Regions from separate parts of the Paenibacillus sp. FSL H8-0282 genome, predicted to be linked through region 2. Evidence: riboswitches for the same ligand, from Rfam matches in the RefSeq annotation. Region 2 holds a riboswitch; the other holds the start of a gene.
The links. Region 2 has a riboswitch for cyclic di-GMP ahead of NST94_RS02430 (choice-of-anchor A family protein). Riboswitches for the same ligand answer to the same signal wherever they lie in the genome.
Positions count from the first base shown of each region.

Region 1: another riboswitch for cyclic di-GMP. It lies ahead of NST94_RS03210 (transglutaminase-like domain-containing protein); the one in region 2 lies ahead of NST94_RS02430 (choice-of-anchor A family protein).

Region 1 covers NZ_CP150146.1:733,008-736,541, reverse strand. The annotation lists rRNA gene NST94_RS03215 (16S ribosomal RNA) at 1-765, opposite strand, end outside; gene NST94_RS03210 (transglutaminase-like domain-containing protein) at 1,133-1,942, opposite strand; cyclic di-GMP riboswitch class I at 1,956-2,036, opposite strand; cyclic di-GMP riboswitch class I at 2,111-2,193, opposite strand; gene NST94_RS03205 (class D sortase) at 2,307-2,972, opposite strand; gene NST94_RS03200 (GtrA family protein) at 3,075-3,482, opposite strand; gene NST94_RS03195 (glycosyltransferase family 2 protein) at 3,469-3,534, opposite strand, start outside.
Region 2 covers NZ_CP150146.1:553,185-556,718, reverse strand. The annotation lists gene NST94_RS02430 (choice-of-anchor A family protein) at 1-2,036, opposite strand, end outside; cyclic di-GMP riboswitch class I at 2,145-2,235, opposite strand; gene NST94_RS02425 (hypothetical protein) at 2,731-3,123, shown strand; gene NST94_RS02420 (ASCH domain-containing protein) at 3,323-3,534, opposite strand, start outside.

The sequences.
Region 1 (3,534 bases), 180 kb from region 2:
GTCAGTTACAGCCCAGAAAGTCGCCTTCGCCACTGGTGTTCCTCCACATATCTACGCATTTCACCGCTACACGTGGAATTCCACTTTCCTCTTCTGTACTCAAGCCACCCAGTTTCCAGTGCGACCTCAGGTTGAGCCCAAGGTTTAAACACCAGACTTAAATAGCCGCCTGCGCGCGCTTTACGCCCAATAATTCCGGACAACGCTTGCCCCCTACGTATTACCGCGGCTGCTGGCACGTAGTTAGCCGGGGCTTTCTTCTCAGGTACCGTCACTCCGGTAGCAGTTACTCTACCGGACGTTCTTCCCTGGCAACAGAGCTTTACGATCCGAAAACCTTCATCACTCACGCGGCGTTGCTCCGTCAGGCTTTCGCCCATTGCGGAAGATTCCCTACTGCTGCCTCCCGTAGGAGTCTGGGCCGTGTCTCAGTCCCAGTGTGGCCGTTCACCCTCTCAGGTCGGCTACGCATCGTCGCCTTGGTGGGCCGTTACCCCACCAACTAGCTAATGCGCCGCAGGCCCATCCCTCAGTGACAGATTGCTCCGTCTTTCATTCTTCTCTCAGGAGAAAAAAGAAATTATCCGGTATTAGCTACCGTTTCCGGTAGTTATCCCAGTCTGAAGGGCAGGTTGCCTACGTGTTACTCACCCGTCCGCCGCTAAGTCACTTTGAAAGCAAGCTTTCAAAGTGACTCCGCTCGACTTGCATGTATTAGGCACGCCGCCAGCGTTCGTCCTGAGCCAGGATCAAACTCTCCAATTAGTATTGAAAAGAGCGATATGCTCATTTTGAAACATCTGACGAGAAAATTAATTCTCTAGTTTTGGATTTCACTTACGTGATTTCCTACTCACTCGTTGTTCAGTTTTCAAAGATCAAGTTCTCGTTGGCGCCATTTAATGTCTCAGCAGCAACTCTTATAATATATCATGTTGTTTTCAGAAATGCAAGTTTTATTTTTCGAAGCTTTTTATCAGCCTCGTCTGTATCGCCTGTACGCTGTCTAACAACGCTTACCTATAATACCCCAACTATTAATAGAAAAGCAACCCCTAATATAAAAATAAACAACTAGCTAAATAATTAAGCTAGTTGTTTATTTAATAGAGTTATGTTTCTAGCGACGAACTTAATAGTATTTTGCCGCAGTATATTTGCTTGAGGCTTTAATTAAATCGGTTTTCTTATCACTCTTTGAAAGTCCTGCATCCACTGTAGTATCAATGGTAACCCACTTCCCATTAAGCAACACTTCGTTCCAGGCATGATATTGCGTAACGTAGCTTGTATTCCCCATTACCAACTTAGCAGGAACATCTACACTCCGCAGCATTGCGGCAAAAAGAGAAGCGTAATCATAGCAAATCCCTTTTTTAGTAGTCAATGTCTTATCGATGCTTGGAATATAATCAGTAGTTACACTATTAGCAAGAGAGTAATCATATTGTACATTCGCAACTACATAGTTATAGATCGCTTTAACTTTCTCTTCGTCTGTTGTTTTGCCTTGTACTAATTGTTTAGCTTTGACAATCGCTTTATCAGAAGAACTCCATTTCACATTCTGTACGGAGCCCAAATATACGGAATTCGAGTCACTCATGGTTACGTCTACTACTTCGGAATATAACGCTTTGTATTTATTGCCGGTTGTATTCTCCAGAACAGAAACCTTATAAGTCCCATTTCCTTGTTGCAAAGGGAAGTCCTCAGCTTGTCCAGAAGCATACAAGTTATATGTATAGCTGCTGTTATCTTTGGTGATCATGAGTTTGATTCTTTTATCTTTCGGAATATCATAGTTAATACCAATAACACCTTGAGCCACTTTGGATGTAATCAACCAGCTGGCATCTGCACTTGCAGCTTGAGCTGTACTTACCGGAACTGAAGTCATTAGGACGAACAACGCCACCAGCATAAAATAAACCTTTTTCACGGATAAAACTCCTTTCGGTAGCTGGCTGCCATCCTTTCGGGAAGGCCCTTTAGCTTTGCGTCCCTACCTTTCGATAGGTTTGCCGTTATCGTATAAGCTCTATCTGTTCTAGCTTTACTAGATATAATTGATAGAATCCATTTGAAACAAACAAAAAAAGCCTCTTCATTCGGTAGCTGGCTGCCATCCTTTCGGGAAAAGGCCCTTTAGCTTTGCGTCCCTACCTTTCGGAAGGTTTGCCGTTATCGTGTTTAGCTTTCATAGTATAATACTATCATATTTATAGTTGTGAACAAGACCTAATTTACTAGATTACCCATTATTTTATAAATATCTCCCGGTATTTGTGTTTTCTTGTCATTCACTATTCTCCTTTTGTTAATTTGGCATGAACAATCAGACGATGCGTTGGATTCACTAGCGGATCACATGTAATCAGAGTAAGAATCTTATCCTTGTCATTCCCGTCAAGAACGGAGACATCACTCGGATCTACAACAGAAATATCGTATACCTCATAGTTAAACACCTGATCACTAGTCTTTACCGTGATAACATCCCCCACAACAACCTCATTCAATCTGTTAAACAAACGACCCGTAGTTCGAGCCCGATGCGCCGCGATTGCAGCATTCCCGATCTCTCCAAGGGGTGCCGTTTCTTTCATATGGGCTGCAGCATGTTTCATATTAGCTTTTGTAGCCCCTTCTAATACAGGCAGCTTCAAATCAATCTTATCGATTTCAATTAGTGCGATTACTTTGCCACCGACTTCAATCTCCGGTTCAGGCTTTTCTGTCTCTTGGGGTTGGGGCTGTGCTTGGGCATCCAGAACCGATTCCTCTGCTAACAGCTGAGTAACTTCAGCATACCTGCTCCTCAGATCTGACTGGGGAGTACTATCGGCAGTGCTTAGTTCAGCCGTTTCTAATAACTTCTCCTGCTGCCTGTCGTTGTACCATTCGTTAGCTGTCGGATATAACATGATAAGTATCCCAGCCAGTATGAGTAGATAGGAGAATTTACGCAATGTTATTCGCCTCCGTATATTGTTTCTATGGTTATATACAAATCAAGCAGAAAAAGCTACTTGCCTTTAAGCATAGCAACTCCTTCTGCCTGAAATTAATGTTTAAAATACCCATTTACGACTTCCAAAGAAATTGATGATCACCGTGATAAAGGTAACCAGCACCTTGGAGATCAAGACTTGAATACCTAGTTTGTCTGTCAACAGATGCATTAGCAGCAGTGATATTCCGAGCACTACCAGATTCAGCACGATAAACTTGACCAGCTGCACGCGGTCGAAGCCTTCTTTATTCCCCCGGTTGCGATCACGAAAGGTTACTTTTTTATTCAAAATAAAGCTATTCGCCGTGCCTGCACTATAGGAGATCACCTGCGCCAATGCGTATACCATCCCTAGTGAATTCAACAATGTAAAAATCACAAAATCAATAAGCGTATTGAGCAAACCTACGGCATTAAATTTGAGGAACTGTATGAATGCAGCGCGCAAGTTCTTATCTAACATCATTGTGGTCCTTCCGGCGGTCCAGTTGTTCTTCGTTCTGGTAGCCTTTAGTCTC
Region 2 (3,534 bases):
GTCGGCGTCGGCGTTGGTGTCACTGTCGGCGTCGGCGTTGGTGTCACTGTCGGCGTCGGCGTTGGTGTCACTGTCGGCGTCGGCGTTGGTGTCGGTGTTGGCGTTGGCGTTGGTGTCACTGTCGGCGTCGGCGTTGGTGTCACTGTCGGCGTTGGTGTTGGTGTCACTGTCGGCGTCGGTGTCACTGTCGGCGTTGGCGTCACTGTCGGCGTTGGTGTCGGTGTTGGCGTCACTGTCGGCGTTGGTGTCACTGTTGGCGTTGGCGTCGGCGTTGGTGTCACTGTTGGCGTTGGCGTCACTGTCGGCGTTGGTGTCGGTGTTGGCGTCACTGTCGGCGTTGGTGTCGGCGTCGGCGTTGGTGTCGGCGTCGGCGTTGGTGTCGGTGTTGGTGTCACTGTCGGCGTTGGTGTCACTGTCGGCGTCGGCGTTGGTGTCACTGTCGGCGTCGGCGTTGGTGTCACTGTCGGCGTCGGCGTTGGTGTCACTGTCGGCGTCGGCGTTGGTGTCGGTGTTGGCGTTGGCGTTGGTGTCACTGTCGGCGTCGGCGTTGGTGTCACTGTCGGCGTTGGTGTTGGTGTCACTGTCGGCGTCGGTGTCACTGTCGGCGTTGGCGTCACTGTCGGCGTTGGTGTCGGTGTTGGCGTCACTGTCGGCGTTGGTGTCACTGTTGGCGTTGGCGTCGGCGTTGGTGTCACTGTTGGCGTTGGCGTCACTGTCGGCGTTGGTGTCGGTGTTGGCGTCACTGTCGGCGTTGGTGTCGGTGTTGGTGTTGGTGTCACTGTCGGCGTTGGTGTCGGTGTTGGCGTCACTGTCGGCGTTGGTGTCACTGTTGGCGTTGGCGTTGGTGTCACTGTTGGCGTTGGCGTCGGTGTCACTGTCGGCGTTGGCGTCGGCGTTGGCGTCGGTGTCACTGTCGGCGTTGGTGTTGGTGTTGGTGTCACTGTCGGCGTCGGACATGGTGTTGGCGTCGGTGTCGGCGTTGGTGTCACTGTCGGTGTTGGTGTCGGTGTCACTGTCGGCGTTGGCGTTGGTGTCACTGTTGGTGTCGGCGTCACTGTCGGCGTTGGCGTTGGTGTCACTGTCGGTGTTGGTGTCGGTGTCACTGTCGGCGTTGGCGTTGGTGTCACTGTTGGTGTCGGCGTCACTGTCGGCGTTGGTGTCGGCGTTGGTCCAGGTTCATCACCATCGTATGGATAGTGGTGAAATTCACCACCACCAGTACCTTTGAGTGAAGCCGCCACTAAAGTACCGTTAATCTGACCATTAATAAAATCAACATGAGCATAGGGGGCAAGTATGCTTCCCATTACACCTATGCCTGCCATATCAAGATACGCAGCTTGGCTAAAGTTAAGCAAAATTTTCTTGCTGTTCAACACGTTATTAGGTAGAAATCCGAAGTTTTTCATTTTTACGTTAGAACCATCAATATTAATAATTGCAGTAGATCCTGAAGGAACATTTATTGTAATTCCGTAGGTATTAGAGACGTTATCTCCTGAAACATTAAAAACATTGACCGCAGGATCTGTACCTGTCAGGGTAAGGCTGCCATATTGGTACACTGTTGTTCCATTCGCCGGCAATGCTGCAAGTTCTGCTGATTTGTCCTTCAAAGACTGACCTACGGCTGAAAAGTCAATCGTACTCCCCTGTCTTTTTGCACCACCCTTGAGGAGCGTTACATTCCCTGAAAAATCTCCCCCGTACACGATATTCCCATAAACAGTACCTCCGTTGAAAGTAAGATTCCCTCCAACAACAAGTGTGTCAGTCAGGGAAACCTCTGCTGCGGTCAACCTATCTCCAACACTATAGTTGGTTAAGTTAACGTTACCTCCAGCAGCAAACCTTCCTTCCGTATCCGAAACTGTCGTTATATCCCCTAGAATAAACACGTTGTAGACCGCTGCAATTCCCAATGTAGAAGAACTACTAGCTCCAGCAACTCCAGCTCCCAATGAGGAAAGCCCACTACCTACCGTCAAAATCCCAGCTAATACAAGCGAGAGTAACGGTTTTATTCTTCTTTTCAAATGGCACACCTCCTAAAACTATGATTTATATTAATCAGAATAATTACCAGAAACTCTAAAGGACCTAACAACAAAAAAGACCGCCAAAAAGAAGTGAAATTCCCTTCTCATGGCAGTCGGACGGTCATTGTGCCTTTAAGACACTTTAGACTCCTGGACTTTGCGTCCCGCCCTTTCAGACGGTTTGCTATTATCATGACTATATATATGTATTACACTGCAAGTCCAGAACTGGTAGCTGAAGCATTCTATCCAATAACAGTCTATGACTTTTAATACTTTTGAATTAATAACAGTTTAGCTCCCGACACCCACAATTGTCAATCAATTCCTTTCGATAATTCCCCGCATTAGTACCACACAAAAAAAGCGCCTAAAGGCGCTTCGCATAAGGTTTTTCATTAAATTTTAAAGTAACTGTATATAGCCCAATATGGATATCCATAAGGGAACACTCAGAATTAAACCAAAAAACAATCCACGCTGGAGGCTGCCCTCTTTTTCCATCATAATTCTCCTTTATTTGCGTTCGATACATTAATTTTTATTATTACAATTTTTAATATAATTTATTCTTCGTTATTTAGTTGTGAATTTTATCACATTGGATAAGCTGTTTAGAAATACCATTGATTATTTTTGGAATATCGGGGTAGAATACGAATATACGTTCCTATTAGAGGTGATGAGATTCATGCATAGAGCAGAAAGCAGGGACAACATGCTGGTGAAATCTTATTTATTGCTTCCGATGATTTTATCAGCTTTCGAACGGGACTCCGCCATTTTATCTACACACTTACGAACACCCGCCCCTTATCTGGAGGTGCTTGGAACAGCTGCTGCAGTAGCTACAACAGATCTAAGGGATGTTCGTGCAGAAATGAGAAGACGGGGAATCAAGGTGTATGAGCAAAACAGACTTAATACGGGAATTGAAGCCAAGTATATATGTCGTGGCTATCATGAACGAATGCTGCTGTTGAATGACATTGTTGCGGCTCAGGCTGCCATCCATATGCGCAGATATCTAGGGCTGGATATTTCATCTTTTAAGAGTTACGAAGAACAGTACCAGATTAAGTAAAGCTGTATAGAAGCCGCTGCGCTCTCTCCCCCCAATCAATTAGTGAACAAAAAAATAGGCCTTACCATGGGAGTTGGCAAGACCTGAGAGAGATATACCACAAAACACTGGGGGGTGTTTGGTGTCTCTAATATATACCTCGAACCTGAAAAAAAGCTGATAGGCACATAAAAATTACATTAAAAATATTGTTCGCCGTTCAGAAGTGAGTAGAGTGCTCCCACAAGCTTAGCCGACCTTTAGCTGGAATTGGATGGCTTAATGGATGAACCCCTTCAAGCTTCCAGGCAAACCGTCCTTCACTATAGTCGCCAAAATCATATTCGTTCCCATTGATCCATTCCCTTAAATCCACCTCTGGAGTAACCACATAACATCCCGCGAGCTGACCTGTAGCAATAATAGCTCCTG